2 regions of the Microbispora cellulosiformans genome follow, and region 2 is predicted to be linked to the other one. Evidence: riboswitches for the same ligand, from Rfam matches in the RefSeq annotation. Region 2 holds a riboswitch; the other holds the start of a gene.
What was found. A riboswitch is a leader RNA that binds a small molecule or an ion and turns the genes downstream of it on or off. The one in region 2 is predicted to bind S-adenosylmethionine.
Positions count from the first base shown of each region.

Region 1: it holds a riboswitch for S-adenosylmethionine, as region 2 does, so the genes downstream of both, thrC (threonine synthase) here and F5972_RS33395 (aminotransferase class V-fold PLP-dependent enzyme) in region 2, are expected to answer to the same signal.

Region 1 is NZ_VYTZ01000016.1:14,643-30,371, forward strand. Features, by position in the region: gene F5972_RS31185 (ABC transporter ATP-binding protein) at 1-784, shown strand, start outside; gene F5972_RS31190 (ABC transporter ATP-binding protein) at 768-1,784, shown strand; gene F5972_RS31195 (SAM hydrolase/SAM-dependent halogenase family protein) at 1,801-2,607, opposite strand; gene F5972_RS31200 (DUF3263 domain-containing protein) at 2,717-2,998, shown strand; gene otsB (trehalose-phosphatase) at 3,130-3,951, shown strand; gene F5972_RS31210 (hypothetical protein) at 3,962-4,570, shown strand; gene F5972_RS31215 (hypothetical protein) at 4,645-5,235, shown strand; gene F5972_RS31220 (alpha,alpha-trehalose-phosphate synthase (UDP-forming)) at 5,272-6,696, opposite strand; gene F5972_RS31225 (RNA polymerase sigma factor) at 6,799-7,350, shown strand; SAM riboswitch class I at 7,447-7,586, shown strand; gene thrC (threonine synthase) at 7,601-8,866, shown strand; gene F5972_RS31235 (MoaD/ThiS family protein) at 8,912-9,187, shown strand; gene F5972_RS31240 (cold-shock protein) at 9,444-9,647, shown strand; gene groL (chaperonin GroEL) at 9,952-11,574, shown strand; gene F5972_RS31250 (GNAT family N-acetyltransferase) at 11,719-12,141, opposite strand; gene F5972_RS31255 (HelD family protein) at 12,143-14,128, opposite strand; gene F5972_RS31260 (hypothetical protein) at 14,335-14,640, shown strand; gene F5972_RS37570 (hypothetical protein) at 14,795-14,938, shown strand; gene F5972_RS31265 (DNA repair helicase XPB) at 15,251-15,729, opposite strand, start outside.
Region 2 is NZ_VYTZ01000019.1:3,556-19,284, forward strand. Features, by position in the region: gene F5972_RS33355 (L-aspartate oxidase) at 1-1,424, opposite strand, end outside; gene F5972_RS33360 (TetR/AcrR family transcriptional regulator) at 1,491-2,141, opposite strand; gene F5972_RS33365 (class I SAM-dependent methyltransferase) at 2,206-2,862, shown strand; gene panC (pantoate--beta-alanine ligase) at 2,909-3,760, opposite strand; gene F5972_RS33375 (Rossmann-like and DUF2520 domain-containing protein) at 3,751-4,641, opposite strand; gene F5972_RS33380 (SAM-dependent methyltransferase) at 4,848-5,831, shown strand; gene F5972_RS33385 (antibiotic biosynthesis monooxygenase family protein) at 5,828-6,145, shown strand; gene F5972_RS33390 (cytochrome P450) at 6,125-7,324, opposite strand; SAM riboswitch class IV at 7,403-7,518, shown strand; gene F5972_RS33395 (aminotransferase class V-fold PLP-dependent enzyme) at 7,610-8,842, shown strand; gene F5972_RS33400 (NADH-quinone oxidoreductase subunit D) at 8,924-10,105, shown strand; gene F5972_RS33405 (DUF3180 domain-containing protein) at 10,110-10,559, opposite strand; gene folK (2-amino-4-hydroxy-6-hydroxymethyldihydropteridine diphosphokinase) at 10,575-11,075, opposite strand; gene folB (dihydroneopterin aldolase) at 11,072-11,413, opposite strand; gene F5972_RS33420 (nuclear transport factor 2 family protein) at 11,434-11,862, opposite strand; gene folP (dihydropteroate synthase) at 11,886-12,809, opposite strand; gene folE (GTP cyclohydrolase I FolE) at 12,896-13,501, opposite strand; gene ftsH (ATP-dependent zinc metalloprotease FtsH) at 13,498-15,504, opposite strand.

The sequences.
Region 1 (15,729 bases), on a different contig from region 2:
GGTCCGGTTCCACGGCACCGACCTGCTCACGATGCCGGACGACGCCCGCGGCCAGATCCGCGGGCGGCGGATCGCGATGATCTTCCAGGACGCGCTGTCCGCGCTCAACCCGGTGTTCACCGTGGGCTGGCAGATCGGCGAGATGTTCCGCGTCCACCAGGGCATGTCCAAGCGGGACGCCCGCAGGAAGGCCGTGGAGCTCATGGACCGGGTCAGGATCCCGGGCGCCAAGTCCAGGGTCGACGACTTCCCGCACCAGTTCTCCGGCGGCATGCGGCAGCGCATCATGATCGCGATGGCGATCGCGCTCGACCCGGAGATCCTGATCGCCGACGAGCCCACCACCGCCCTGGACGTGACCGTGCAGGCGCAGATCATGGGACTGCTGGCGGAGCTGCAGCAGGAAAGCGACATGGGCCTGATCCTGATCACCCACGACCTCGGCGTCGTCGCCGACGTGGCCGACAAGATCGCGGTCATGTACGGCGGGCGCATCGTCGAGAACGCCTCGGTCTTCGACGGGTACCGCGCTCCCGCCCACCCCTACACCAAGGGCCTGCTGGAGTCGATCCCCCGGGTGGACCTCAAGGGCCAGGAGTTGTACGCCATCAAGGGCATGCCGCCGAACCTGCTCGACATGCCCACCGGCTGCGCCTTCCACCCGCGGTGCCCGTACCGCAAGGAGAACTGCGTGACCGACGCCCCACCGCTGTACACGGTCAGCGACACCCGCGGCAGCGCCTGCCACTACTGGAGGGAGGTTCTCGATGACGGCTCCAACTGAGTCCATCCTCGAGGTCCGCGACCTGGTGAAGCACTTCCCGCTGAACTACGGCGTCGTCTTCAAGCGGCAGGTCGGCGCCATCAAGGCGGTGGACGGCGTCTCCTTCGACCTGCGCAGGGGCGAGACGCTCGGAGTCGTGGGCGAGTCGGGCTGCGGCAAGTCCACGCTGGCCAAGCTGCTGATGGCACTGGAGCGGCCCACGTCGGGCTCGGTGCGGATCAACGGCAGGGACATCACCACCGCCAGGGGCGCCGAGCTCAAGCGGATGCGCCGCAACATCCAGATGGTGATGCAGGACCCGTACACCTCGCTGAACCCGCGGATGACGGTCGGCGACATCGTCGGCGAGCCGTTCGAGATCCACTCGGACGTCGCGCCGAAGGGCGGCCGGCGGCAGCGGGTGCAGGAGCTGCTGGAGGTCGTGGGCCTCAACCCCGACCACATCAACCGCTACCCGCACCAGTTCTCCGGCGGCCAGCGCCAGCGCATCGGCATCGCCCGCGGCCTGGCGCTCCAGCCGGAGATCATCATCTGCGACGAGCCGGTCTCCGCGCTCGACGTGTCGATCCAGGCCCAGGTGATGAACCTGCTGGAGCGGCTGCAGAACGAGTTCAACCTCGCCTACATCTTCATCGCGCACGACCTGTCGGTGGTCCGCCACATCTCCGACCGGATCGCGGTGATGTACCTCGGCAAGATCGTCGAGCTCGGGAACGACACCGAGATCTACGACAACCCGACGCATCCGTACACGCAGGCGCTGCTGTCGGCGGTGCCGGTGCCCGACCCGGAGGGCCGGGAGACCCGTCAGCGGATCATCCTGCAGGGCGACCCGCCCTCGCCGGCCAACCCGCCGTCGGGCTGCCACTTCCGCACCCGCTGCTGGAAGGCGCAGGACGTCTGCGCCGAGCAGGAGCCCGCGCTGGAGGTCCGCCCGGGCAGCGCGCATCCGAGCGCCTGCCACTTCGCGGAGGTCCGCGACGTGGTCAACGCCGAATAGGAGCCCCGCCGCCGGGTCAGCGCCCGGGCGACAGCCGTACGTGCGCGCCCGGGGGCAGGCCCAGGCGGTCGGCGGCGTCCCCGGCGTTGATCGCCATCGCGACCAGGCCGGCGGAGTCGGCGAACGCCACGAGGTCGCCGGGCGGCACGGCGGTGAAGGTCTCGCGGTACGGCACCGCGACCTGGCGGCGCCCCAGCCACACGGCCAGGGTGTCGCCGAGCCGTACGCCGATCTCGGCCAGGTCGGTCGCGGTGATCGAGAACTGGACGTTGCCGTGCCGGTCCACCGACAGCACCTCGCCCTCCGCCGCGCCGTCCCGCAGACGGCAGGTCGGCGCGGGCAGGCTCACCAGGCGGTCCACCGGCATCGGCGGCCCCACGTCGGCCACCGCCCGGCCGGCGCACAGGTGCGCGGCCACTGGTGCGAACAGATCGCGTCCCTGGAAGGTCGGCGAGACGTTGGCCAGGAACAGCTCCCTGTTGGTGATCTCGTAGGCCGCGTCGGCGCCGCCCGCGGCCCGGACGGCCCACGACAGGACGCCGTTGTCCGGGCCGACGAACACCCGCCCGCCCGCCTCGACCGCGACCGGGCGGCGGTTGCCGCCGACGGAGGGATCGACGACGGCGAGGTGGACGCCGGCCGGGAGATAGGGCAGGGTCTGCGCCAGGATGGCCGCGCCGCGCCGCACGTCCCCGGCGGGAACGAGATGGCCCACGTCGATGATCCGAGCCTGCGGTGCGATGCCCGCGATCACGCCGTGGCACGCGGCGACGAAGCCGTCCTCCAGCCCGTAGTCGGTCAGAAGCGTGATTACAGAGCTCACACCACGTGACACTACGTCGGCCTCCGTCCCTCTGCACACCCAGGGTCGTCCAACGTCGTGCGTCCCTTTACCATGAGGGGCGGGCTCGCGGCCGATCGAGGAGGAGCGGATGGACACCGAACCGACCGGCGGCGACGGGCTCGACCTCTCCGACCGCGACCGCGAGATGCTCGCGTTCGAGCGTCAGTGGTGGCGGTACGCGGGCGCCAAGGAGCAGGCGATCAGGGAGGCCTTCGACGTCTCCGCCACCCGGTACTACCAGTTACTCGGGGAGCTGATCGACCGGCCGGAGGCGCTGGAGCACGACCCCATGCTGGTCAAGCGGCTGCGCCGGATGAGGGCCGGCCGGCGGCGCGACCGCTCCGCCCGCAGGTTCGGCATGCACTCCTGAGACCCCCTGCCGTGGCTACCCCCGCCGGTTTCCACACAGCCGCGTCCCCGGACGAGACAGCCGGGGCTCCGATCATCGGTCGTCCGCCCGGCACCGCCCGGGCGTCCCGCCCACCTCTCCGGAACGAGGCCATGACTCTGCCCGCGCACCCAGGACTCGACGCGATCGTCGCCGATCCGGCAGGCGCCGTGATCGGGCTCGACTACGACGGCACGCTCTCCCCGATCGTCGCCGACCCCGCCGCCGCCCGCGTGCACCCCGCCGTGCCGGGCGTGCTGGCCGCGCTCGCCCCGCTCGTACGCGCCGTGGTCGTCGTCACGGGCCGGCCTCCCCTCACGGCCATCGGCCTGGGAGAGGTGCCCGGCGGGCCGTCGCTCGGGGACGTGCCCGGCCTGGTGATCCTCGGCCACTACGGCCTCGAACGCTGGGAGGACGGCCGCGTGACGGCCCCGCCACCGCCGCCGGGGCTCGACCTCGTACGGGCCCGGCTGCCCGTGATCGCCGCCGGCCTCGCGGGCGCGTGGATCGAGGACAAGGGCCACGCCGTCGCCGTGCACACCCGGCGGTGCGCCGACCCCGCCGCCGCCCTGGAGGCGCTGCGCGAACCGGTCGCGGCGCTGGCCGCGGAGGCCGGGCTCGCGGTGGAGCCGGGCCGCATGGTGCTGGAACTGCGGCCCGCCGGCATGGACAAGGGCCAGGCCCTCTCCGCCTTCCTCGCCGAGCGCGGCGCCCGCTCGGTCATGTTCGTCGGCGACGACCTCGGCGACCTCGCAGCCTTCGCCGCTGTCGAGGAGGCAGGCCTGCCCGGCGTGCGGGTGTGCAGCGGGTCCACCGAGGTGACGGCGCTGGCGGAACGCGCCGACCTGGTGGTGGACGGCCCCGACGGCGTCGTGGCCCTTCTCGGCGACCTGGTCGAATCGCTTGGCAAGCGGTCTGCAAGCGGGCAGGTCTAACGTCCGTGGCATGAACCGGAAGACGATCCCGGCCGGGCTCGCCGTGCTGACCGCCGCCCTCGCGGCCGCCACCCTGGCGGCTCCCGCGGCGGCCTCCGCGAGCGACCTCGGCGGCACCAGGCAGCTGCACCTGCGCAAGGGCCTCACGCTCACCATCCCCGCGTCGTGGCGGGTCGACACCGCCCACAAGGACTGGACCCGCGTCATCACCGGCTCGTGCCCCACCCGCGGCACCGTGGACTACGGTTTCCGCGACTCGGGGTGCCACAGCTTCTGGGTCCTGGGTCCCAAGGCCATCAAGATCGGCCATGAGCTGTTCAAGGCGTACACGCCGGACGGGCCGTTCTATCCCGCCACCGACGTCGGGCCCTGCCCGGTGCGGAAGAACCTCTACATCGGCCAGTCCAAGCTCGGCGCGAAGGGGCTGCGCCAGGTCGGGCCGGGGCACAAGGCCTACTACCGCGACTGGGCGGGGACGTGCGTGACGATGACGACGTTCAAGGTGAAGGCCCACTACCACCAGCGGGAGTGGTTCCTGCCCACGTCGAAGATCCTGATCGTCGACCAGTGGAACACCCCGGGCCTGGACGGGATCCTCAAGAAGGCCACCTGGCACTGACCTGTGCTGGCGCTGATCTGGCCAGGCACCGCTCCGCAAGCCGTCTCCAAGTGGCAGGGAATACCGTACAAGACATGATCGGAAAGACCATTGCGACCACGGCGGCCGGTCTGGCCGTGCTGACAACCACCCTGGCGGCTCCTTCGGCGGCGTCCGCGAGCGGCACCAAGCAGGTCCACCTGCGCAAGGGCCTGACCCTCACCATCCCCGCGTCGTGGAAGGCGGTCCAGGCCGGCTCGGACTGGACCCGCGTCGTCACCGGCTCGTGTCCCAGCCTCGGCACCATGGACTTCGGTTTCCGCGACGCGGGATGCCACGGCTTCTGGGTGCTGGGCCCGAAGGCCCTCAAGATCGGCAACCACACGTTCCAGTACTACAACCCGAGGTACGGGTTCGACCCCGCGACCGACGTCAGCGTCTGCCCGAGGACCGTGCGCCTGTACAAGGGCACCATGAAGCTCGCGGGCAAGGGCCTGCGGAAGGTCGGGGCGGGTCACCGGGCGGACTACCACGCATGGGCGGCGACCTGCGTCGACAAGAAATTCAGGGTGAAGATGCGCTACAGCCAGCGCGAATGGTATCTGCCCACGTCGAAGATTTTGATCGTCGACCAGTGGAACACCCCGGGCCTGGACGGGATCCTCAAGAAGGCCACCTGGCGCTGACCACTCGGGGCTGACCACCGCCTCCGGCGCGGCCGGTCAGCGCAGCGCGGCGATCTGGTCGTCGAACCAGCGGCGGGGCGGCAGCGCGGTGGCCGCCTCCCGCAGCCGCAGGCCGCGCTTGAGGCGCTCCTCCTCGGGCAGCGTCAGCGCCTCGTGCAGCGCCGCCGCCGTGGCGGTGACGTCGAACGGGTTGACCAGCAGGGAGTCGGCGCCGAGCTCGGCCGCCGCGCCCGCCTCGCGGGACAGCACGAGCGCGCACCGGGGCGACAGGATCGGGCCCTCCTTGGCTACCAGGTTCATGCCGTCCCGGACCGGGTTGACGAGCAGCACGTCGGCCAGCCGGTACGCCGCGAGCGAGCGCGGGTAGTCGTCGTTGACGTTGAGGATCAGCGGGTCCCAGTCCTCCGTGGCGTACTCGTCCTCGATCTCCTGGGCGCACCGCTGCACGGCCGCCGTGTACTCGCGGTACTCGGGCAGGTCGTGCCGGGAGGGGTAGGCGAAGGCCAGGTGGACCACCCGTCCGTGCCACTCGGGATGCCCCGCCAGGAACGCCTGGTAGGCCCGCAGGCCGCGGACGATGTTCTTGGACAGCTCCGTGCGGTCGATCCGCACGATCAGCCTGCGGTCGCCGACGTGGTCCCTGATCGCCGCCATGTGCGACTCGACGTCCGGCTCGGCCGCCCGCGCCCGCAGCGCCTCGCCGTCCACCCCGAGCGGGTGCACGCCGATCCGGGTGATCCTGCCGGCCCAGGTCACCGTACGGTCCGCGTGGTCCACCTGGGCCCCGAGCAGGGCGGCGCAGCAGTCCATGAAGGCGCGCGCCCAGCGGGCGGTGAGGAAGCCGGCGTGGTCGGCGCCGAGGATGCCCGACAGCACCTCCGCCGCGACGTCCTCGGGCAGCAGGGCGAAGTATTCCGGCGGGGCCCAGGGCGTGTGCGAGAAGTGCGCGATGCGCAGGTCGGGCCGTTCGACCCGGAGCATCGCGGGGGTGAGCGTCAGGTGGTAGTCCTGCACCATCACCCGGGCCCGGGCCGTGGCCTCCTCCGCCAGCGCCAGCGCGAACGCGCCGTTGTAGGTGCGGTACGACTCCCACTCGCGGGCGAACCGGGTGCCGAACTCGGGGGAGAAGGGCGTGTTGTAGAGCAGGTGGTTGACGAACCACAGGGTCGAGTTCGCCACGGCGTTGTAGGCGCGGTGGAAGACCGCGGGCGGGATGTCCAGCATGCGGATGGGCCCCGTGTCGAACGCCTCGTCGAGCCGGCCCCCCGGCGCCTGCCGCACCGCCCCGCGGTCGCCGTCCGACAGCGCCGCGCAGACCCACAGCACGTCGGTGTCCCTGACCACGTCCGACAGCCCGGACACGAGCCCGCCGCCGCCCCTGCGCATGGTCAGGCCGCCGTCCTCCGACAGGGTGAAGGACACCGGGCCCCGGTTGGACGCGATCAGAACGGAGCTGCTCATTGGGGTTTCCCCTCGATCAGAGCGGGCGCGCATGCCGGAAGATTAATAAAAGCGGACCTCCATCAATAGGATGTCAACCGATCGCGGGAGGGCTGGAACGGGATGGCACTGGACGACGTCACCGAGGAGCTGGCCGGATCGGCCGCCCGGGGAGATCACCGCGCCCTCGGCGAGCTGCTGCGGCGCATCGAGCCCGACGTGCTGCGGCACTGCGAGCGGCTTCTACCGTACCGGCAGGACGCGGAAGAGGCGGCGCAGGACACGCTGCTCGCCGTGGCCCGCAACATCGCCCGGTTCGAGGGCCGGGCCAAGTTCAGCACGTGGCTGCACATCGTGACCGTGAACTGCGCCAGGACGACCTACCGGTCGCTCAAGCGGCGCTCGTCGGAGCAGGCGGAGGAGCTGCCCGAGCAGCGGCCGGACCCGCGGCGGGTGAGCGTCATCGCCGGGTCGCGGCTCGACCTGCTCGACGCGATGGAGGCGCTGGAGGCCGAACGGCCCGACCTCGCCCAGGCGCTCGTGCTGCGCGACATCTGCCAGCTCGACTACTCCCAGGTCGCCGAGCAGCTCGGCATTCCCCTCGGCACCGTCAAGTCCCGGATACACCAGGCACGCAAATACGTGCAGAGCGCGCTCGGCGAGGCCTACGGCTGATACAAACCTTCTCACCATCTGAGACAACGGAACGGACACAGGGGACGCCGGGGTACAGTGCTGGAGGACCTTTTTCGAAGGTCCCACAACTGAAGATGCTCATCCAGAGGGGTGGAGGGACCGGCCCTGCGAAGCCCCGGCAACCTCCCCGGTGTCGAACTCGTGCCCACGAGGCCCGGCCGGGACAGGTGCCAATTCCGGCTCGCGGCCAGGGTGGTCGCGAGCGAAGATGAGGGAAAGGCCTCGCTTCATGGCGCACAGCAACACTGCGGCCCCCACCACCACCGACTTCGGCCCCGCCACCGGTCTGTCCTGCCGGGAGTGCGGCGCTCACTACGAGCTCGGCCCGGTCTTCGCCTGTACGGAGTGTTTCGGCCCCCTTGAGGTGGCGTACGACTTCGGAGAGGTCCGCCGGGAGGACATCGCGGCGGGCCCGACGAACATCTGGCGATACCGCTCCCTGCTTCCCGTCCCCGCCGGGGTGGCGGACAAGCCCAACCTGCAGCCCGGCTGGACCAAGCTCGTGCGGGCCGACCGGCTGGCGGCCGAGCTCGGGCTGCGGTCGCTGCACGTCAAGGACGACTCCGGCAACCCGACCCACTCCTTCAAGGACCGGGTCGTCGCGATCGCGGTCGAGGCCGCGCGCGCCTTCGGCTTCCACACCCTGTCGTGCTCGTCCACCGGCAACCTCGCCGGCGCGGTGGGCGCCGCGGCGGCCAGGGCCGGGCTGGACTCCTGCGTGTTCATCCCCGCCGACCTGGAGGCGGCCAAGGTCACCATGGCCGCGGTGTACGGCGGCCGGCTGGTCGGCATCGACGGCACCTACGACGAGGTGAACCGCTTCTGCTCCGAGCTCATCGGCGACGAGCTGGGCGAGAAGTGGGGATTCGTCAACGTCAACCTCCGGCCCTACTACGCCGAGGGTTCCAAGACGCTGGCGTACGAGATCGCCGAACAGCTCGGCTGGCGGCTGCCCGAGCAGATCGTCGTGCCGGTGGCCTCCGGCTCGCAGCTCACGAAGATCGACAAGGGCTTCCGCGAGCTGATCAAGCTCGGCCTGGTCGAGGAGCGGCCGTACCGGATCTTCGGCGCGCAGGCCGAGGGCTGCTCGCCGGTCTCCCGCGCCTTCAAGGCCGGGCAGGACGTGGTGCAGCCGGTCAAGCCCGACACCATCGCCAAGTCGCTGGCCATCGGCAACCCGGCGGACGGCCCGTACGTGCTCGACATCGCCCGGCGCACGGGCGGTGCGGTGGAGGACGTGAACGACGGCGAGGTGGTCGAGGCGATCCGCCTGCTGGCCAGGACCGAGGGCATCTTCGCCGAGACCGCGGGCGGCGTCACGGTCGGCGTGCTGCGCAAGCTCGTGCGCGAGGGGCGCCTCGACCCCGAGGCCGAAACCGTCGTGCTGAACACCGGCGACGGTCTCAAGACACTTGACGCGGTGGCCGCGCAGGCTCGCCCGTCCGCGGTCATCCGTCCCTCCCTCGACGCCTTCCGTGCGGCATTCGCCAACTGAAAGCGTTATCACAGGCCCATCGGCAGCAACGAAAGCGAGTGAGCAATGAGCGTTTCCGTGCGGATTCCGACGATTCTGCGGACGTACACCAACGGCGTCGCGGAGGTAAGCGGGGAGGGGGGAACGCTCCGCGAGGTCCTGCAGAAGCTGGATGCGGACTATCCGGGCATCGGAGGTCGAATCCTGGATGAGACGGGCAAGATTCGGCGTTTTGTCAACGTCTATGTCGGAGAAGAGGACGTCCGTTTCGCCGATGGGCTGGACACCGCCACGCCGGACGGGGTACAGATTTCGGTCATCCCCGCCGTCGCCGGGGGCTGAGCCGCGGCACCGCCGCCGTGCACCTGACATGCGCTTCTTTCACCGGGGAAGTGGGGCGTCGCGGCGGCGAAAGGTGAAGCGCTCAACCTTTCGGTAGAAAAGTGAATAATCGTCTGTACCGCTTTGAGCGAACGCGACGTAGTAGTTTGCGGATTGACTCTGTTGTTCTACGCCTTGACACGGGTATGGTCGAAGACGATCGACGAAACCGGGGGCTTCTTGGGTGTGGTCCCCAGCCCAGCAAGAGGAGTCGGAAGTGGCGCAGGGCACCGTCAAATGGTTTAACGCGGACAAGGGCTACGGCTTCATCGCGGTAGACGGTGGGAAGGATGTGTTCGTCCATTACTCGGCAATCATGATGGACGGCTACAAGGCCCTCGAGCAGGGTCAGCGGGTTGAGTTCGACATCACGCAGGGGCAGAAGGGCCCGCAGGCGGAGGCCGTACGGGCCGTCGCCTGATCCCGTCAAGCGACCATTGGAGGCCCGGTCCGCGATCCGCGGACCGGGCCTTCGGCTCGTCCGTGCCCGTCGGTCCTCGTTTGTCCTCGTAAGGGTGTTCGGGAACCTCGTCCAAGCTGGTCAGAGTGGCTTCCGCTTGCACTCTCGGGGGTAGAGTGCTAAATACTTGTTTGGCACTCTGAGGTCGAGAGTGACAACAACCGGGATCGGGGCGATGGGGCTCGCGCAGGGATAGCGGGTCCACGCCGTCGCGGGCGTCGGCTCGGTCCGTTGAAGACACCCTGCTACTGGGAGGTCTAGCCTAATGGCAGCCAAGATGATCGCGTTTGACGAGGACGCCCGGCGCGGTCTCGAGCGCGGTATGAACCAGCTCGCCGACGCCGTGAAGGTGACCCTCGGCCCCAAGGGCCGCAACGTCGTGCTGGAGAAGAAGTGGGGCGCCCCCACGATCACCAACGACGGTGTCTCCATCGCCAAGGAGATCGAGCTCGAGGACCCGTGGGAGAAGATCGGCGCCGAGCTGGTCAAGGAAGTCGCGAAGAAGACCGACGACGTCGCCGGTGACGGCACGACGACGGCCACCGTGCTCGCCCAGGCGCTGGTCCGCGAGGGCCTGCGCAACGTCGCCGCCGGCGCCAACCCGATGTCCCTGAAGAAGGGCATCGAGGCCGCCGTCGAGCGCGTCAGCGAGGAGCTGTCGAAGCTCGCCAAGGACGTGGAGACCAAGGAGCAGATCGCCTCCACCGCCTCCATCTCCGCCGCCGACCCGGAGATCGGCGCGCTCATCGCCGAGGCGATGGACAAGGTGGGCAAGGAAGGCGTCATCACCGTCGAGGAGAGCAACACCTTCGGTCTGGAGCTGGAGCTCACCGAGGGCATGCGCTTCGACAAGGGTTACGTGTCCGGCTACTTCGTGACCGACCCCGAGCGCATGGAGGCGGTCTTCGAGGACGCCTACATCCTCATCGCCAACCAGAAGATCTCGGCGAACAAGGACCTGCTCCCGCTGCTCGACAAGGTCGTGCAGTCCGGCAAGCCGCTGGTCCTCCTCGCGGAGGACGTCGAGGGCGAGGCCCTGGCGACCCTGGTGGTCAACAAGATTCGCGGGCTGTTCAAGTCCGTGGCCGTCAAGGCCCCCGGCTTCGGCGACCGCCGCAAGGCCATGCTCCAGGACATCGCGATCCTGACCGGCGGCCAGGTCATCTCCGAGGAGGTCGGTCTCAAGCTCGAGAACGCCACCCTCGACCTGCTCGGCCGCGCCCGCAAGATCGTCGTCACCAAGGACGAGACCACGATCGTCGACGGCGCCGGTGACGCGGAGCAGATCTCCGGCCGCGTGAACGAGATCCGCGCCGAGATCGACCGCACCGACTCCGACTACGACCGCGAGAAGCTCCAGGAGCGTCTCGCCAAGCTGGCCGGCGGCGTCGCCGTCATCAAGGCCGGCGCGGCGACCGAGGTCGAGCTCAAGGAGCGCAAGCACCGCATCGAGGACGCCGTCCGCAACGCCAAGGCCGCGGTCGAGGAGGGCATCGTCCCCGGCGGTGGCGTGGCCCTGCTGCAGGCCGGCGCCAACGCGTTCGACAAGCTGGAGGTCAACGGCGACGAGGCGACCGGCGCGGCGATCGTCCGCAAGGCGCTCGAGGAGCCGCTGAAGCAGATCGCCGTCAACGCCGGCCTCGAGGGCGGCGTCGTGGTGGAGAAGGTCCGCAACCTGCCCGCGGGCGAGGGCCTCAACGCCGCGACCGGCGAGTACGTCAACATGTTCGAGTCGGGCATCATCGACCCGGCCAAGGTCACCCGCTCGGCGCTGCAGAACGCGGCGTCCATCGCGGCCCTGTTCCTCACGACCGAGGCCGTCATCGCCGAGAAGCCCGAGAAGGAGAAGGCCCCCGCCATGCCCGGCGGCGGCGACATGGACTTCTGAGTCCTGCTCTCCCGCTTCACCAGGAAGGGCGGTTCCCCCTCGGGGGAGCCGCCCTTTTCCTTGTGCGCCCCCGTTTCCCCGCGCGCCTCGGGTCCCACGGGCGGCCGGGCTCCGCCGTCACCGCCTGACGTCGATCCCCGCGGCTCAGCTGAGGCGCCTGACCCAGCGGGCGCAGTCGGTCTGCATCGTGTATCCCGCCGCCGACCAGGCGTGGTGCGCCAGGGCGTTGTCGTTGAGGACCATCGCGTCGACCCGGAACGCGCCGTACTTCCGGAACCGCTCCTCGGCGGCCCGGATCAGCTGTGATCCGATGCCCTTGCGCCGCTCCGCCGGGTCGACGGCGAGCCGGTAGAGGCTCGCCCGCCAGCCGTCCCAGCCCGCGATCAGCGTGCCGACCACGCGGCCGTCGATCTCGGCGATGATCAGCGCCTCGGGGTCACGCTCGACCAGCGCCGTCACCTTGGCGGCGTCGTCGTGCCGGTCGGTGTTCTCCGCGGACTCCAGCCAGAACCGCAGCACGGCCTCGACGTCGTCGAGACCGCCGTACCGCAGGATGACCTCGCTCATCTCATATCAACTCCTCGGGAAGATCGTGGGCGTGCAGGATGGTCAGGGACGTCACGGCCCGGGTGAGGACGACGTAGAGGCGGGCGAGCCCCCGGTCCTCGGCGGCCACGATGCCGGCGGGCTCGGTCACGATCACGTGGTCGTACTCCAGTCCCTTGGCGAGTGTGGCCGGCACCAGCAGCACCCGGTCGTCGCCCGTCGCGTCGGGGCCGAGCACCGCGTGCGGCACGCCTGCGGTGTCCAGGGCGGCCGAGAGGGCCGGTACGGCGGCGTCCGCCGCGATAACACCGATCGAGCCCTCGCGGTCGAGCGTCCGCCGCAGGGCCTCCGGAAGGGCCGCGGCGACGTCGGGCACATGCCGTACGGACAGCGATCCGGCGCCGGGACGCAGGGAGCGGGGCGGGGCGAGATCGGGCGCGACGGAGGGCAGCAGCCGCGCGGCGAAGTCGAGGATCTCGCGGGGCACGCGGAAGCCGAGCGTGAGCTCGGTGACCTCCCCCGAGGGCTGGCCGAGGTGGTCGAGCACGGTCTTCCACGACCGCGCCGACCAGGGGGTGGTGCCCTGGGCGAGGTCGCCGAGCACGGTCGCCGAACCGGTGCGGCAGCGCCGCCCGAGCGCGCGCAGCTGCATGGCCGACAGGTCCTGCGCCTCGTCCACCACCAGGTGGCCCTGGGACGGGGTGCGCTCGACGAGGTCGCCGAGTTCGTCCAGCAGGGCGGCGTCGGCGGCCGTCCACTTCGCCGACCGGTGCGACTTGTATGGCTTGCGCCACAGGAGCAGTTCCTGCTCCTCCGCGGTGAGATCCGACCGGGCGGCCTTCGCGAGGAACTCGGCGTCCGACAGCAGGCGGTGCAGCACCTGCTGAGGAGTCAGTTTGGGCCAGACGGCGTCGAGGACGGCCCTGACCGGCTTCGAGCGGGCCACCGCGTCCTGCGTGCGGTCGTCGGGCGACTCACCGCGGCGCTCCATCTGCACGAGCACGGCGTGCGCGAGCCGCTGGGCCAGCATCGTGCGGCCCGGGCCGTATCGCGTCGTGCCGCGCAGCGAGGCGACGATCTCCCGGACCTCGTGGTCGGGCACGCGGTAGCGGTTCACGCCCTTGGTGACGAGCACGCCCTCGACCGGCTTGACGACGTGCAGCCACAGGGCGCGGCGCAGGACCTCGGCCATCCGGGCGTCACCCTTCACGGCCGCCACCGCCGGGTCCTCGGGATGCGCGTGCTCGCCGAGGACGCCCGCCACGGTCGTCTGGTCGACCTTCACCTCGCCGAGAGCCGGGAGGACCGAGGAGATGTACGCGAGGAAGGCGCGGTTGGGGCCGACGATCGTCACGCCCGACCTCGCAAGCTTCTCGCGGTGGGTGAACAGAAGGTAGGCGGCGCGGTGCAGGCCGACGGCGGTCTTGCCGGTGCCGGGGGCGCCCTGCACGCAGACGGTCACGCCGAGGTCCGCGCGGACGATCTCGTCCTGGTCGGGCTGGATGGTGGCGACGATGTCGCGCATGGGGCCGGTGCGGGGGCGCTCGATCTCCTCGGTGAGGAGCCTGCTCTGCCCGAGCGCCCGGCCGTCCAGCGGTTCGTCCTCGTACGCCGTGAGGTCGCCGCCCCGGTAGCCGAACCGGCGGCGCAACGCGACGCCCATCGGGTCGGACGGGCTCGCCTGGTAGAAGGCGCGGGAGATCGACGCGCGCCAGTCGATGACGAGGGGCCGGCTGTTGTCGTCGTGCACGTGCCGGCGGCCGACGTGGATGGTGTCCGGCAGGTCGTCGCCGGCGGTCCGGTCGAGGCGGCCGAAGAACAGCGGTGTGTCGGGGTGGTCGGCCAGGGCGGCCACGCGCTGGTCGAGCAGGCCCTGGAGCACCTGCTGCGACACCCAGTCGGCGGCGGCGTCCGCGGACAGCGACTGCGCGTGTTCGCGCATCGCCCGCAACGCGGCGCGGGAGGCCGCGAGATGGGCGCGCTCGGCTTCGAGCACATTCTCAGGCATGCGGAAAACTCCTCCGTACACGACGAGGACACGACAAGGACCGACCGAAGACAGGACCGAGGACAGGACTGAAGACGGGCAGCGGACAGGCTGCGGACGGGAAGGACGAGAGGCGGAAGGACAAGAGCTTAGCGACGGGCGCCCAGATGCCGAAACGGTATTTCTCTAGCGTGTCGCCGTTCGCCTGCCTGGGTATCTCTACGCGGGTGACGCGCACCTGGGTTCCTCCCGCGATCCCGGCGGCGGTGAGCCTGTTGCTCGCCACGCTGTGGGGCTTCGCGGTCTTCGGCGGCTGGAGCCGGCTGGCCTTCTGCGCCGGTCTGGAACCGGCGCCGGACTGCGCGGATCGGCTGGCGTCGGTGGCCTCGCTGTCCGAACTGGTCGCGCTCGTCGCGGCGGGGACGACGGGGTTCGCCTGGTTCGCCCGTCGCGAGTCCCTGTACGGCGTGGCCGTGGCGGCGTGGATCGCGGCGCTGGCGGTGCTGTTCTTCGGCGGCCTGGCCGTCCGCTGAGCCGCGGGCGCCCGGACCGACGGAGGCTCTGAGGCGCTGTGCCCCGGATGCCTGCCTGGCGTCTCCGGCGCGCCGGACACGGTGCTGTGAGGCGCCTGGCCACTGTGGCCGCCGAGCATGCCGGGCGCTGTGCTGCCGAGCGTGCCTCGGCACCGTGCTGCTGAGCGTGCTCGGCACGGTGCTGCTGAGCGTGCTCGGCACGGTGCTGCCTTACGTGCTGCGCGTTGCGCTGCTCAGGCGCGGTGATGCCGGGGTGATTTATTGCTGTGTGTCGCGTTTATATAACCGCGTTCGGTAGCGATTTGCTCACTCACCGGAGAATTGGTAACACTCTCCGCTTTTTTGCGACAAACCAGGGACAAGGTGAAAAATGCGCATATTGCGTGATTCGCCGTACTGAGTGGGTATTGCCGCCATCACGGCACCGCGATGTCGGTATAGGAGCGAGGGGGTGATGTGGTGACACGGCCCGCAGGCATTTCCTGGATCTGACAGGTGCCCGTCGATCTTCACCGTTCGATCTTCACCGTTCGGCTCCAGACGGCCGATCTTCACCGTGGACGTGGTCCCGGGGAAACGCGCCCCGGGACACGGCGCCCACCCGGCGAGATCACCTCGCCGGGTCCTCCTGGCCCACGTCGTCGGCGTCAATGATGTGATACGCGTATCCCTGCTCGGCCAGGAAGCGCTGCCGGTGCGCGGCGAACTCCTGGTCGACGGTGTCCCGGCTCACGACGGAGTAGAACAGCGCGCCTCCGCCGTCCGCCTTGGGGCGCAGCACCCGGCCGAGCCGCTGGGCCTCCTCCTGGCGTGAGCCGAACGTGCCGGAGACCTGGATCGCCACGGCCGCCTCGGGCAGGTCGATGGAGAAGTTGGCGACCTTGGAGACCACCAGCACCTGGATCTCCTTGTCGCGGAACGCCTGGAACAGCCGCTCGCGCTCCTTGACCTTGGTCTCTCCCTTGATGACCGGCGCGTCGAGGTGCTCGCCCAGCTCGTCGAGCTGGTCGATGTACTGCCCGATGACCAGCACCTGCTCGCCCTCGTGCCGCCGCACCAGCGCCTCGGTGACCCTGATCTTGGCGGGGG
Region 2 (15,729 bases):
GTCCAGCGGGCGTCGGAGAGCGCGCGGGCGACCTCCGCGAGGCTGCGGTCGCCGCGCAGCACCCCGGCGCCGCGGCTCATGTGGCCCTGGATCCGGGCGCGGGTACGCGGGTCCACCAGCCCCTCGGGCCGGTCGTCGCGCGGGGCCGGCTCGCGCGGCGTGAGGGCGCGCGCGGCCAGGTCGGCGGCGATGCGCTCGCCGTAGACGAGCCCTTCGAGCAGCGAGTTGGAGGCCAGCCGGTTGGCGCCGTGGACGCCCGTGCAGGCCACCTCGCCGCAGGCGTACAGGCCGGGCACGCTGGTCCTGCCGTACAGGTCGGTGCGCACGCCGCCGCTCGCGTAGTGGGCGGCGGGGGCGACGGGGATCGGCTCGGTGACGGGGTCGATGCCGTGCTCCCGGCAGACGGCGAGGATGGTCGGGAAGCGGGTGCGCCACTTGTCCTCGCCAAAGCCGGTGGCGTCCAGGAAGACGTGGTCGGCGCCGGTCTCGTCCATCCTGCGCATGATCGCCTTGGCGACGACGTCGCGGGGCGCGAGGTCGGCCAGTTCGTGGACGCCGCGCATGAAGCGATCGCCCGCCGCGTCGACGAGCACCGCGCCCTCGCCGCGCACGGCCTCGGAGACGAGGGGCTGCTGACCGGTCGAGCCCTCCCCGAGCCACAGCACCGTGGGGTGGAACTGCACGAACTCGATGTCCCTGACCACCGCGCCGGCCCGCAGGGCCAGCGCGACGCCGTCCCCGGTGGACACGACGGGGTTGGTGGTGGCCGCGTAGATCTGGCCCATGCCGCCGCTGGCGAGCACCACGGCCCCGGCCCGTACGGCGCCCACGCCGTCGCGGGCGCCCTCCCCCATCACGTGGAGCGTGACCCCGCAGGCGCGGCCCTCGGCGTCGAGGAGCAGGTCGAGGGCGAGGGCGTGCTCGATGACCTCGATGCGGGGCTCGGCGAGCACCGCCTCGGCCAGCGCCCGCTGCACCTCGGCGCCGGTGGCGTCGCCGCCCGCGTGGACGATGCGGTTGCGCCGGTGCCCGCCCTCGCGGGTGAGCTGGAGCCCGCCGTCGACGTCCCGGTCGAACTCGGCGCCGTGGCTCATCAGCCGCTTGAGCGCGTCCGGGCCCTCGGTGACCAGGATCCGTACGGCCTCCTCGTCGCACAGGCCGACCCCGGCGACGAGCGTGTCCCTGAGGTGCTCGTCGGGCGTGTCCTCGGGGTCGAGGACGGCGGCGATCCCGCCCTGCGCCCAGCGGGTGGACCCGGCCGACAGGACGTCCTTGGTGACCACGAGCACCCGTGCCCGCGGGTCGAGCTCGACGTGGCGCAGGGCCACGGTGAGGCCGGCGATTCCGGAGCCGATCACGACCGCGTCGGCCTCGACGGTCCAGCCGGGTGCGGGGGCGGTGAGTCTGCGTGCGAGCGCCACCATGAGGGGATCCCCTTTCGTCATAATGACGATAACGCCCTTCGTGGAGTGGTGCCGCCCCGCCCCCTCCTACAGGGGGCGCGGTGCGGGGTCGGTGCAGAGCTGGGCGGCCAGAGTGGCGTAGGCCCATTCCTCCCACCGGTCCGGCGACCAGCCGCGGTCCTGGACGAAGAGCAGATAGAGCTGCGGGCTGAGCAGGCAGAACAACAGGTCCGCGGCCGTCGCGACGGAGACGTCCGGGCGGGCGTCGGGCTTGCCGGCCAGCGCCTCGGCCACGGCGTGCAGCACGATGTAGCGCGGGTCGGGGCCGTCGGGCCACTGCGCGGCGATCTGCGGGTCGGCGGCCCCGGCGGACGCGATCATCGGCATGATCGGGGCGACCCTGCCGAGGATCTCGCCGGTGCCGCGCACGTGCGCGCGCAGCTGGCCGGCCGCGGTGGGCTCGGCACAGGCGGCGCGGAACCACTCACGGTCCATGACGGCCACCGGCTCGGCGTCGCCGGCGATGGACGTGTCGACGACGTCCTTGAACAGCGCGCGCTTGTTGCCGAAGACGAAGTAGACCGTCTGGACGGCCACGCCCGCCCGGTCGGCGACCTCCTGCAGGCTCGTCGCCCCGTAGCCCTGCGCGACGAACAGCTCCCGCGCCGCCTGGATGACCTTCTCCCGGGTGCGGCGTGAGCGCTCGGCCCGTTTGTCCGGCCGCTTGACGGTGTCCATTGCGCGAGTATATCTCTAGAGTTCAACACTAGAGTTCAACTCTAAGAATGGGGAGCGAGAGGCGATGGACACACCGAACACCGTCCGGGACGCGGGCGGGGCCGAGGCCGGACGGGATGACGAGGAGGCGGTGCGCCGAGCGCTGGAGGAGTACTACCGCGCCGGGAAGCCGCCGTGGGACACCGGCGTGACACCGCCCGAGCTGGTCGCCCTGATCGAGGGGCACGGGGAGGGCCACGGCGCCGCGCTGCCGCCCGGCCGCGCCCTGGAGCTCGGCTGCGGCACCGGGACCAACGCGATCTATCTGGCCCGGCACGGCTGGGAGGTCGTGGCCGTCGACCTGGTCGGCCGCGCGATCGAGCTGGCCCGGGAGCGGACGGAGGCGGCGGGAGTGGACGTACGCCTGCTGCACGGAGACGCCACCAGGCTCGACGAGCTGGACGCGCCCGGCCCCTTCGACCTGTTCTTCGACCTGAGCTGCTACTGCGGCATCCCGCCGCACCGCCGCGACGCCTACGTCACCGGGCTCACCCGCCGCGCCGCTCCCGGCGCGCGGCTGCTGATGTTCGGGTACGGCCCCGAGGCGTTCGACGACACGTTCTCCGGCGTCACCGCCGACGAACTCCGTGCCCGGTTCGCCGGCTGGGATCTGGTCGACGTCACACCCGGCACGAACCCGGTGCCCACCTTCTGGTTCACACTCCGCGCCCGGAAAGCCTGAGCCGGCCGGTGGCCTCCGGGGTCCCGGCACTCGTGAGGCCGGGCCCCTACAGCGTGAGGACCATGTTGTCGATCAGACGGGTGGCGCCCACCTTGGCGGCGACGGCCAGGACCGCCTCGCCGCGGTGGTCGCCACCCACCGGCGCGAACGTCGCGGGATCGGCCAGGATCAGGTAGTCGAGCAGCAGCGGCGGGGCGAACCGGGCCGCCTCCTCCAGCACGGCCCGGGCCGCGTCGAGGACCCCGGCCGGCCCGGCCTGGGCCCGCGCCGCACCTGCGCTCAGGGCCCGCGACAGCGCGAGAGCCGTACGGCGGTCGGCCTCCGACAGGTAGCGGTTGCGGCTCGACAGCGCCAGCCCGTCGGGCTCCCGTACGGTCGGGGCGGCCACGATCGACACCGGGACGTCGAGGTCGGCCGTCATCCGCCGGATCAGCGCGAGCTGCTGGGCGTCCTTCTGCCCGAAGACCGCGACGTCCGGCCGCACCAGGTTGAACAGCTTGAGCACCACGGTCAGCACGCCGTCGAAGTGGCCCGGGCGGAAGGCGCCCTCCGCCGTACCGCCCATGCCGCCCGCCGAGACCTCCACCTGCCGGTCGGGCAGGTACATGTCCTCGGCGGAGGGCGCGAAGACCACGCTCACGCCCTCCTCCTCGCACACCAGGAGATCGGCGTCGAACGTGCGGGGATAGCGGGAGAAGTCCTCGTGGGGACCGAACTGCAGGGGGTTGACGAACACGCTCACGACCACGTGGTCGGCGTGTTCGCGTGCCAGCCGGACCAGCGACCGGTGGCCCTCGTGGAGCGCCCCCATCGTGGGGACCAGGGCGATCCTGCCCGCGCCGAGGGCGTCCCTCGCCTTGCCGAGGGCGGCCCGGTCGGCGGCCACGGTCACGTCCATATGTTCCCTCCCAGGGCGTCCAGCAGGCGTTCGGCCGCCTCCGGCTTGAGCAGCCCCGCCGCCAGCGCCCGGTCGGCGGTGAGCCGCGCCAGGGCGACGTACGCGTCCGCGGCCTCGGGGGCGGCCAGGATGAGCGCGTCCACGTGCTTGCGCACGGTGCCCGCGTCGCCGCGGACGACCGGCCCGGTGAGCCCGCCGATGCCGAGACGCAGCACGTTGTCGAGGGCCGCGCCGAGCAGCGGCCCGAGCATGCGGCCGGGATGCTCCACGCCGATCTTCGCGAGCAGCTCCTGCGACTCGGCGATGAGCGTCACCATGTGGTTGGCCGCCCCGGCGATCGCGGCGTGGTAGAGCGGCCGGTCCTGGTCGGCGATCCACACCGGCTCGCCGCCCATCTCGATGACCAGCGCCTCGGCCACCGGCCGCAGCATGTCCGGCGCGGTGACGCCGAACGAGCAGCCGTTGAGCTTGGTCAGGTCGTCGCTCCGGCCGGTGAAGGTCATCACCGGATGCAGCGCGAGCGGCAGCGCCCCCGCCTCGGCGGCGGGGTCGAGCACGCCGAGGCCGTACGCGCCGCTGGCGTGCACGAGCAGCTTGCCGCGCAGGTCGGCACCGGTGGCGGCGAGGCCGGAGACCAGGCCGGGCAGCACGTCGTCCGGCACGGTCAGCAGCACGAGCTCGGACCTGGCGATCACCTCGTCCGGCCTGCTGAGCGTGAGGCCGAGACGGTCTGTGGCGCGCCGGTGCGACGCGTCGGACACGCCGCTGGCCGCCACCACACGATGACCCGCGAGCATGAGCGCGGCCCCGAGCACGGAGCCGACCCGTCCCGCGCCGAGCACTCCCACGGCGAGCCGCGCCGGGCGGTCACTTGTGTCCATGACGCCTCCCCTCGGTTCAGCGTAGCGGCGGCGCTCCCGCCGGCCCGGTGCCAGGTCGTGCCTCACGGATCAGGCCATGCCGAGCATGACCACGGCGGGCCCGACGGTCGGATTTTGTCCCGTTTCTAACGGGCCTATGTTGAGCTACAGGTACGAATGTGACTGATTTTCGCCACGGCCCGCGCGTGTCGGTAGCGTGATGCGGTGTGGAGGTCACCTGGCGGGAGGCCGTCGAGCGCGCGCTCTACGGCGCGGAGGGCTTCTACCTGCGGGAGCGCCCGGGCCGCCATTTCCGCACCTCGGTCCATGCCTCACCGGTCTTCGCCGAGGCGGTGCTGCGCCTGCTGGAGCGGGTCGACGCGGCCCTCGGGCACCCGGGCGCGGTCGGCTTCGTGGACGTCGGCAGCGGTGACGGCCTGCTGGCCGCCCGCGTCGTGGCCGCCGCGCCGCCGGGCCTCGCGGCGCGACTGCGGGCCGTCGCGGTGGACCTGTCCCCCCGGCCCACCGGCCTCGATGCCCGGGTCGCCTGGGAGCCCGAGGTCCCGTACGGGATCACCGGGCTGGTGGTCGCCAACGAGTGGCTCGACAACGTGCCCCTCGACGTCGCCGAGATGACCCCCGCGGGCCCCCGCTTGGTGCTCGTCGACCCGGCGACCGGGGCGGAGCGGCCCGGTCCCGTGCCCGATCCGGAGGACCGCGCCTGGCTGGACCGCTGGTGGCCGCTGGGCCGGGCCGGGGAGCGCGCGGAGATCGGCCGCCCGCGCGACGAGGCGTGGGCCTCGGTGATCGCGCGGCTGGCCCGCGGCACGGCGGTCGCCGTCGACTACGCCCATCTCGCCGGGCGGCGCCCCACCCTCGGCACACTGGCCGGTTATCGCGACGGCTCGGCGGTGCCAGCCGTACCGGACGGGTCGTGCGACGTCACCGCCCACGTCGCGCTGGACGCCTGCGCGGCGGCCGGCGAGCGGGCGGGCGCGCGGGCGACCACGCTCACGACGCAGCGGGAGGCGCTGCGCGACCTGGGGGTCACCGGCGCCCGGCCGCCGCTCGCGCTCGCGTCCGCCGACCCCGCCGGCTACGTACGCGCCCTCGGCCGGGCCTCCCAGGAGGCCGAGCTCATCGACCCCGCCGGTCTCGGCGGCTTCGGCTGGCTCATCCAGTCCCGGCAGCAGGGAAGGGAGACATCATGATCGCGAGAATCTGGCGCGCGAGCGCGACCCCGGAGGGCGCGGACGGCTACGAGCGGCATTTCACCGGCGCGGTCCTGCCCTCCCTGCGCGGCGTGGCCGGGCACCGCGGCGCCTACCTGCTGCGGCGCGACGCCGACGGCCGGGTGGAGATCGAGGTCATGACGCTGTGGGACTCGATGGACGCGATCCGCCGCTTCGCGGGGGACGACCCCGCCACGGCCGTCGTCGAGCCCGCGGCCCGGGCCGTCCTGCTCGGCTACGACACCACGGTCACCCACCACACGGTCAGCGTGTCACACGGCGACCTTCAGTGATTCCAGGCCGCGCATGATGTAGCTGGGCTTCCAGGTCGGCTCCTCAGCGAGCTCCAGGCGGGGCGCGAGGCGCAGCAACGCGCCGAACGACTCCGCCATCTCGACCCGCGCCAGCGGAGCGCCCAGGCAGAAGTGGATGCCCGCGCCGAACGAGATGTGTGGATTGTCCACCCGGCCGACGTCGAGGCGGTCGGGGTCGGCGAAGACCTCGGGGTCCCGGTTGGCCGAGCCGAACAGCAGCGCGACCTCCGCGCCCCGGGGGATCGTCACCCCGCCTGCCTCGACGTCCTCCAGCACCCACCGCTCGAACATCTGCGCCGGGGTGTCGTAGCGCAGCAGTTCCTCGACCGCCGCCGGCATCAGGCCCGGGTCGGCGCGCAGCCGCTCCAGCTCGCCCGGGTTGCGGAACAGCGCCCACCACCCGCTGCCGGTGGCGTTGACCGTGGCCTCGTGCCCGGCGTTGAGCAGCAGCACGCAGGTGCCGACCAGCTCGTCCTCGGTGAGCCGGTCGCCGTCGTCCACGACCTGCGCGAGCGCCGAGATCATGTCGTCACCCGGCCGCTCCCGGCGGGCCCTGGCCAGGTCGCGCAGGTACGCCGCGAACTCGGTCGCGGCGCGTACGGCCGTGTGCTGGGCTTCGGGCGAGGGGTGCAGTTCGTACATGCCGCAGATGTCCGCCGACCAGGGGCGCAGGAGGTGGCGGTCGGCCTCCGGCACGCCCAGCATCTCGGCGATCACCGTGACCGGCAGCGGCTCGGCGACCTCGGCCAGCAGGTCGCCGCCGCCGCGCTCGACCAGGCCCTCGGTCAGCTCCATCGCGATCCTCCGTACGCGCGGGCGCAGCGACTCGACCATCCGGGGCGTGAACGCCTTGGACACCAGGCGGCGCAGCCGGGTGTGGACCGGCGGCTCCACGTCGAGCATCCCGGCCCGGATCACCCGCCAGAAGGGCTCCTGGAAGTCCGGCTCGGGCTCCCGGCCGAACTCCTCGTGCGTCGCCGTGTGCAGGTAGGACCGGCCCAGGCGGCGGTCGCGCAGCAGCGCGTTCACGTCGGCGTGCCGGGCGACCAGCCACTGCCCGGCCGGTTCGAAGAAGCTGACCGGATCGTTGTCCCGCAGGTCGCGGTAGGCGTCGTACGGGTGGGCCACGAACTCCGGATTCCAGGGATCAAACCTCACATTGGACACCATAACGGTAAAGCGCCTCTCACCAGGGGACTTGCCCGATGGGCCGTTCTCCGGGTTATAGTGCGCTCAGGTCATGAGTGCCAGCGTCAAGCCCCGGCTTGCTGGCCGGCAACCCTCGCGCTCGCGGCGGGGTGCCCCGGGTGAGGACCGGGTCCGGCGTGTGGTGCGCCGGGCAAGCGCGGGCTCCGCCGTACGACGCCATGGCCGGGGTCCCTGACCCGAGGAGGCCTGGCGTTGTCCGCTCTCACCTTCGTCCCGCAGCAGCCCGTCAACCCCGTGTCCGAGCAGGTGCGCGTACCGGCGGTCGTGGGCGCCGACCTGGAGGTCCCGGTCCGGGGCGGCCGGCTCGTGCCGTACGCGAACCTCGACTACGCGGCGAGCGCGCCCTGTCTGGAGCCGGTGAACGCCGCCGTCGCGGCGGCGCTGCCGGCCTACTCCAGCGTGCACCGGGGCGCGGGCTACGCCTCGCAGCTCACGACCCAGCGGTACGAGCAGGCCAGGCACACCGTGCGGGCCTTCGTCGGCGCCCGCCCCGGCGACGCCCTCGTCTTCGTGCGCAACACCACCGACGCGATGAACCTGCTGGCCCGCAGCCTCCCCGAGGGCACCACGGTCGTCGTGTTCGGCACCGAGCACCACGCCTCGCTGCTGCCCTGGGCCGACGCCGTACGGCTCGCGCCCCCCGCCTTCCCGGGCGAGGCCGTCCGGGCCGCCGACGAGGCCCTCGCGGCGATCGAGGGCCCGGCCCTGCTCGTCGTGACCGCCGCGTCCAACGTCACCGGAGAGCTGTGGCCGATCGCCGGGCTCGCGCACATCGCCCACCGGCACGGCGCGCGGATCGCCGTGGACGCCGCCCAGCTCGTCCCGCACCGCGGTCTCAACCTCGCCGCGCTCGACCTCGACTACGTCGCCTTCTCCGGGCACAAGCTCTACGCGCCGTTCGGCGCGGGGGTGCTCGTCGGGCGGCCCGACTGGCTCGCCGCCGCCGATCCCTACCTGCGCGGCGGCGGAGCCGTACGGGCCGTGGGCGAGACCACCGAGTGGAGCGACGACCCCGAGGCGCGGCACGAGGCGGGGACGCCCAACGTGCTCGGCGCGGTCGCGCTCGCCGCCGCCTGCGACGCCCTCGCCGCGACCGGCTGGACCCCGCTGGTGCGGGAGGAGGAGCGGCTGCTCGCCCGCCTGCGCGCCGGGCTCGCCGCGATCCCCGGCGTACGCGAACTGTCGCTGTGGGGGCCGGACCACCCGCGGGTCGGGATCGTGTCGTTCGTCGTGGAGGGCCGCCCGGCCCGGGAGGTCGCCGAGATCCTGTCGGCCGAGCACGGCATCGGCGTCCGGGACGGCAAGTTCTGCGCCCACCCCTTCGTCCGCCACCTCCTCGGCGACGCCGACGACGAGGGCTGCGCCGACGGCACGGTCAGCGCCGTACGCGCCTCGATCGGCATCGGCACGACCGAGGAACACGTCGACCGCCTCATCGCCGCCCTCCGCGAAATCACCCCCGCCTGAACACGGGCACCCCCGGGAGGTTGATCCAGGGGATGGGCGGGCGGGCCGGGGCTTTCGCCGGGGCGTGAAAGCATGGACGGTATGACCGAGCAGGACGGCCCGCGGATCGAGCGAGTGGTGGGCATCGGCGCCGGGGCGGACGCGGTGCGGCCGCGGGAGCTCGCGACCGAGGACCTGGTCCTCAACGTCGGGCCGCAGCATCCGTCCACGCACGGGGTGCTGCGGCTGCGGCTCGTCCTGGACGGCGAGCGGATCGCGGCCGCCGAGCCGATCGTCGGCTACATGCACCGCGGCGCGGAGAAGCTCTTCGAGGTGCGCGACTACCGGCAGATCATCGTGCTGGCCAACCGGCACGACTGGCTGTCGGCGTTCGCCAACGAGCTGGGCGTCGTGCTCGCGGTCGAGCGGATGATCGGCATGCAGCCCCCGGCCCGGGCCACGTGGGCCCGGACCCTGCTGGCCGAGCTCAACCGCGTGCTCAACCACCTGATGTTCCTTGGCGGCCATCCCCTGGAGCTGGGCGCGGCCGGCCCGGTCTTCCCCGCCTTCCGGGAGCGGGAGACGCTGCAGTACGTCATGGAGGAGATCTCCGGCGGCCGCATGCACTACATGTTCAACCGCGTGGGCGGGCTCAAGGAGGAGCTGCCCGAGGGCTGGCTCGGCCGCGTGACCACCGCCGTGGCGGCCGTGCGGCGGCGGCTGCCCGACATCGAGGAGCTGGTCACGGGCAACGAGATCTTCGTGGCGCGCACCCGCGGGGTCGGCGTGCTCGACCGTGAGACGATCATGCAGTACGGCGTGAGCGGCCCGGCCGCGCGGGCCTCGGGGGTGGACTTCGACCTGCGGCGCGACGAGCCCTACCTCGCGTACGGCGAGCTGCCCGTGAAGGTCGTGACCCGTTCGGCGGGAGACTGCCAGGCGAGGTTCCAGGTGCTGCTCGACCAGGTCAAGGTGTCCCTCGACCTCGCCGACGCCTGCGTGGAGCGGCTGCGCCACCTGCCGCCCGGCCCGATCAACCAGCGCCTGCCGAAGGTGCTCAAGGTGCCGGAGGGCCACACGTACGCCTGGACGGAGAACCCGCTCGGCCTCAACGGCTACTACCTGGTGTCACGCGGCGAGAAGACCCCCTGGCGGCTCAAGCTGCGCAGCGCCTCCTACAACAACGTCCAGGTGCTCCGCGAACTGCTGCCCGGCCACACGGTCGCCGACCTGATCGCGATCCTCGGGTCGATGTTCTTCGTGGTCGGCGACATCGACAAGTAGGGGCTCAGCTCTCGCCGGAGGGCTTGCCGGGCACCCGGCAGCAGTGCTCGAGGAAGAGCGCGGCGCAGATCAGGATCACGCACGCCACGAACGACCCGCCGCCGACGATCGCGTCCTGGCGGGGCTTGTCCAGGTCGAGCAGGTCCAGCACGCGCAGGACGAAACCGGCGAAGACCCCGGCGAACGCCGCTCCCGCGTACGCCGTGGCCTGGGCCAGCGCCGCCAGGCGCGCGACGGCGAGCGGCTCGACCGGCTTGGTGTCCGGGCGGCGCAGGATCCGCGCCCGGGTCAGCCAGCCCGTGTACGCCTCGCCGAGCGCGAGCAGCAGCACGGTGGGCACCGCGGTCCACGGCAGGGTGGGCACCACGGAGTAGGACTGCCGCAGCAGGCCCCAGGTGAGCACGGCGAACACGACCACGAGACCGACGAGCACGCCGGGGTTGCTGGGCTTCACTCGGGTCTCTCCTCGTCAGGCCGGGGGTTCGAGCACGAGGTCGGTACGCAGCCGCACCCCGCTCTGGTCGAGGTCGGCCAGCAGGGCCGCGACGGACCCGCGCCCGGGCAGCACCGCCGCGGGGTCCGCCTGGGCCCACGGGACCAGGACGAACGCCCGCTCGTGCGCGCGGGGATGCGGGAGAGTGAGCTCGGGGTCGTCCGACATCAGCGTGCCGACCGCGATCAGGTCCACGTCGAGGGTCCGCGGGCCCCACCGCTCCGCGCGCTCACGGCCGAAGGCGTTCTCGACGCTGTGCGCCCGCTCCAGCAGGGTGCGGGGGTCGAGCATGCTCTCGGCGACGACCACCGCGTTCAGGTACGCGCTCTGGGTGGGCCCGCCGACCGGTTCGGTCTCGTAGACCGGCGACGCCGCCACGAACGTGAGCCCGGGCGCCTCGAACAGCGCGTCGACGGCGCCCTGGAGGTTCTCGATACGTCGGCCGAGGTTGCTGCCGAGCGCGATGACGACCCTCATGCGCGCCCCCTTCTGATCGTCACCACCACGTCGTCGAACGGCAGCGGGATGGGCGCCGCCGGTTTGTGCACACTGACCTCCGCCTCCTCGACCATTTCGTGGGCCAGGCAGGCCGCCGCCAGCCGCTCGGCGAGGGTCTCGATGAGGTTGACCGGCTCGCCCTCGGCGATCCGGACGAGTTCCAGGGCCAGTGCGCCGTAGTCGACCGTCAAGGTGAGGTCGTCGGCCGCCGCGGCCGGGGCGGTGTCGAGACTCAGGCAGACGTCGATCACGAACTCCTGGCCGAGCTCGCGCTCGGCCGGCAGGCACCCGTGCCTGCCGCGCGCCCGCAACCCCATCAACCGCACCGCGTCGCGGCTCACTGCTCCTGGTCCTCCTCCTCGTCGTCGTCGCTCTGCAGGACCGGAGATCCGTGGTAGAGCCACAGCCGCCAGCCCCCGGGGGTCCGCACGTAGGTGCTGGAGGCGACGACCCGGCCGGCGGCGAAACCCGGTTCGTCGCTGTCGGCGGCGGTGAGGATGTTCTCCGCGCAGGTGACGACCGCGACGTCACCGAGCACGGTGGTCTGCACGTCCGTCAGCACGAACTGGATGTACGTCGTGTTCGCCATGATGAGCGCCCACGAGCGCAGCACCTCCGACCGCCCGCTCAGCATGGGCCAGCCGGGGTGGACGCACAACGCCGGACGTCCCGGGACGTCCTCGATCCATATCTCCGACATCCTGTCGAGGTCGCCCGCCTCGATGGCGTTGTAGAACGCCTGGTTGAGCTCCTCGATCTCCTGCATGGGTGTGCCTGTCGGCAATATCCTCACCGGCCCTCGTCGGCATGTCGCGCGGCTGCGTGTCCTGCGGCTACTGCGTCCCTCACGCCTGCCGCGTGTCGTACGCCTGCTGCCCTCCAGACGGCGGCGACGCGCACCGCGTCGGCGTTCGGCCGCACCCGGTGGACCCGGACGCACCACGCCCCGGCCTGCGCCGCGAGCGCGGTGACCGCGACGGTGGCGTCGTCGCTGCCGCCGAAGGGACGTGGCTCGCCGTCCGGCCCGGCCAGCAGCCGGCCGAGGAACCGCTTGCGCGACGCCCCGACCAGCAGGGGATGGCCGAGCCGGTTCAGCTCGGCGAGGCCGGCCAGCACGGCCCAGTTGTGCTCGGCGTTCTTGGAGAAACCGAGGCCGGGGTCGAGCACGATCTGCTCCTCCCGCACGCCCTCGGCCAGCACGGAGTCGACCCGCTTGCGCAGTTCCTCCGCGACCTCGGTCAGCACGTCGTCGTAGACGGCCCTGTTGTCCATGTCGCGGCTGTGCCCGCGCCAGTGCATCACGACGTACGGCACGCCGGTCGCGGCCACCACACGCGGCATCGCCGGGTCGGCCAGGCCGCCGCTCACGTCGTTGACCAGTCTGGCCCCGGCCGCGACGGCCGCCTCGGCGACCTCCGCCCGCATGGTGTCGACGCTGACCGTGACGCCCTCCTGGGTGAGGGCGCGGATCACCGGCTCGACGCGGCGCAGTTCCTCCTCCAGCGAGACCCGGGCCGCTCCCGGGCGGGTGGACTCGCCGCCCACGTCCACGATGTCGGCGCCCTCGGCCACCAGGTCGAGACCGTGCCGGATCGCGACGTCGGGGTCGAACCACTGCCCGCCGTCGGAGAAGGAGTCGGGGGTCACGTTGACCACACCCATGACCAGACAGCGCTCGGCCTCGGGCATGCCGGGCACGCTCGGAGTGGTCATGGGGTCCAGCCTAGTGCCCGGTTCGGCAGGGCTCGTCCGGCAGGAGTGCGCCGGCGCCCGAGGGAGTTCCAGACCGACCACGCAGGCTAACCACGCAGGATCAGCGACATGGCCTCGGCCCGCGTCGCCTCGCTGGTGCGGAAGTCGCCGCGGACGGCCGAAGTGATCGTCTTGGCGCCGGGCTTGCGCACGCCGCGCATGGTCATGCACATGTGCTCCGCCTCGATCACCACGATCACCCCGCGCGGCTCCAGCACCTGCATCAGGCCGTCGGCGATCTGCGAGGTCATCCGCTCCTGCACCTGCGGCCTGCGGGCGTAGACGTCCACCAGCCTGGCGAGCTTCGACAGGCCGGTGATGCGTCCCTTCTCGTTCGGCGTGTATCCGATGTGGGCGACGCCCTGGAACGGCAGCAGATGGTGCTCGCAGGTGGACATGACCTCGATGTCCTTGACGAGCACCATCTCGTCGTGGTCCGCGTCGAACATCGTGGTCAGCGCGTCCTCGGGACGCTGCCCCAGACCCGCGAACTGCTCGGCGTACGCCCGCGCCACCCGGGCGGGGGTGTCGCGGAGCCCGTCGCGATCGGGGTTCTCCCCGATCGCGAGCAGGATCTCGCGTACGGCCTTCTCGATCCGGCCGTGGTCGAATCCGGAAGGCGTGCCCGCCGCGTGCGGCTCGGCCACGGTCAGGCCTCGTCCCGCTGCGTCGACTGGTCGTTCGCCCACGGGGCCGCGCCGGAGCCGCCGGCCGGGAGCGCCGAGCCGTTGCCGTTGGCCCGCTCCTTCGGCGTGATGACCGGAGGACGGTCCGACGGCAGGCGCTTGCCGTATCCGGCGTAGGAGGGGCGCTTCTCCTTGGTCACGACGGGCGAGAAGATCTCGAGGACCTGCTCCCGGGAGAGCGTCTCCTTCTCCATGAGCTCCAGCACCAGGTTGTCGAGCACGTCGCGGTACTGGACGAGGATCTCCCACGCCTGGTCGTGCCCGCTCTCGATGAGGCGGCGGACCTCCTCGTCGATCGCCGAGGCGATCTGCTCGGAGTAGTCGCGCTCGTGACCCATCTCGCGGCCGAGGAAGACCTCGCCGTTGCCGCTGCCGAACTTGCGGGCGCCGAGCCGCTCGCTCATGCCGTACTCGGTGACCATGCGGCGGGCGATCGAGGTCGCCTTCTCGATGTCGTTGGACGCGCCGGTGGTGGGCTCGTGGAAGACGAGCTCCTCCGCGGTGCGGCCGCCGAGCAGCATGGCGAGCTGGTCCATCATCTCGGACCGGGTCGCGAGGAACTTGTCCTCCATCGGCAGCGTCATCGTGTAACCGAGGGCGCGGCCGCGTGACAGGATCGTGATCTTGTGGACCGGGTCGGAGTTGGGCAGCGCGTGGGCCACCAGGGCGTGGCCGCCCTCGTGGTAGGCGATGATCTTCTTCTCCTGGTCCGACATGACCCGCGACTTGCGCTCCGGACCGGCCATCACGCGGTCGATCGACTCTTCGAGGGTCGACATCGTGATGAGCTTCTGGTCCTGCCGGGCGGTCAGCAGGGCCGCCTCGTTGATCACGTTGGCGAGGTCGGCGCCGGTGAAGCCGGGGGTCCGGCGGGCGATCACGTCGAGGTCGACGTCCTGCGCGAACGGCTTGCCGCGGCCGTGGACGCGCAGGATGCCCTTGCGTCCCTCCAGGTCGGGCCGGTCGATGACGACCTGGCGGTCGAAGCGGCCGGGACGCAGCAGGGCGGGGTCGAGGATGTCGGGCCGGTTGGTCGCGGCGATGAGGATCACGCCGCCCTTGACGTCGAAGCCGTCCATCTCGACGAGAAGCTGGTTGAGCGTCTGCTCACGCTCGTCGTGGCCGCCGCCGAGGCCCGCGCCGCGGTGCCGGCCGACGGCGTCGATCTCGTCGATGAAGATGATCGCGGGGGCGTTCGCCTTGGCCTGCTCGAACAGGTCACGGACACGGGAGGCGCCGACGCCGACGAACATCTCGACGAAGTCGGAACCGGAGATCGAGTAGAAGGGCACGCCGGCCTCGCCGGCCACGGCCCGGGCGAGGAGGGTCTTGCCGGTGCCGGGGGGGCCGTACAGCAGGACGCCCTTGGGGATCTTGGCGCCGATGGCCTGGAACTTGGCCGGGGCCTGCAGGAACTCCTTGATCTCCTGGAGCTCCTCGATGGCCTCGTCGGCTCCCGCCACGTCGGCGAAGGTGGTCTTGGGAGTGTCCTTGGTGATCAGCTTCGCCCGCGACTTGCCGAAGTTCATGACCCGGGAGCCGCCGCCCTGCATCTGGTTCATGATGAACAGGAAGATCAGGACGATGACGATGATCGGCAGGAAGCTCGCGAGGAGGCTGAGGAGGAAGTTCTCCTTCGGCACCTCGACGGTCCAGCCCTCGGACGGCTTGGACGTGTCGAGCGCCTGGGTGAGCTGGACACCCTGCCCTTCGACCCAGGGCGCCTGGATGCGGCTGACGCTCTTGTTCTGCACCGTGATCGGCTGCTTGAGCGTCAGCTCGACCCGCTGGTCCTTGTCGACCACGGTCGCGCTCTTGACATTGCCCTGCTGGATCTGCTGGACGACCGTCGAGGTGTCGGCGGTGGTGTAGTTGCCGTCCCCGCCGAACATCGTGGTGACGAGCAGGAGAAGCAATACGATGCCCAGGATCCACAGGAGTGGGCCACGTGTAAATCGCTTGAGATCCATCCGTTGCGGAACCCCGGCGGGCCCGTCCCTTCCTGACCAAGGCCTGCCCCGGGCGGACCCGGGGTCGCGGCATCCGTTACCGCTCCTTCTGGCTACCGAGGGACGGCCGAACGGCCACCCACGGATATCCGAAGGTACACCCGGCCGCCGCGTCGGGTAACTGCCCGAGCGGCTCCGGCTTTGCCTTTCCAACGTACGTCAGCCAACCCCGTGTTCCCCGACCTG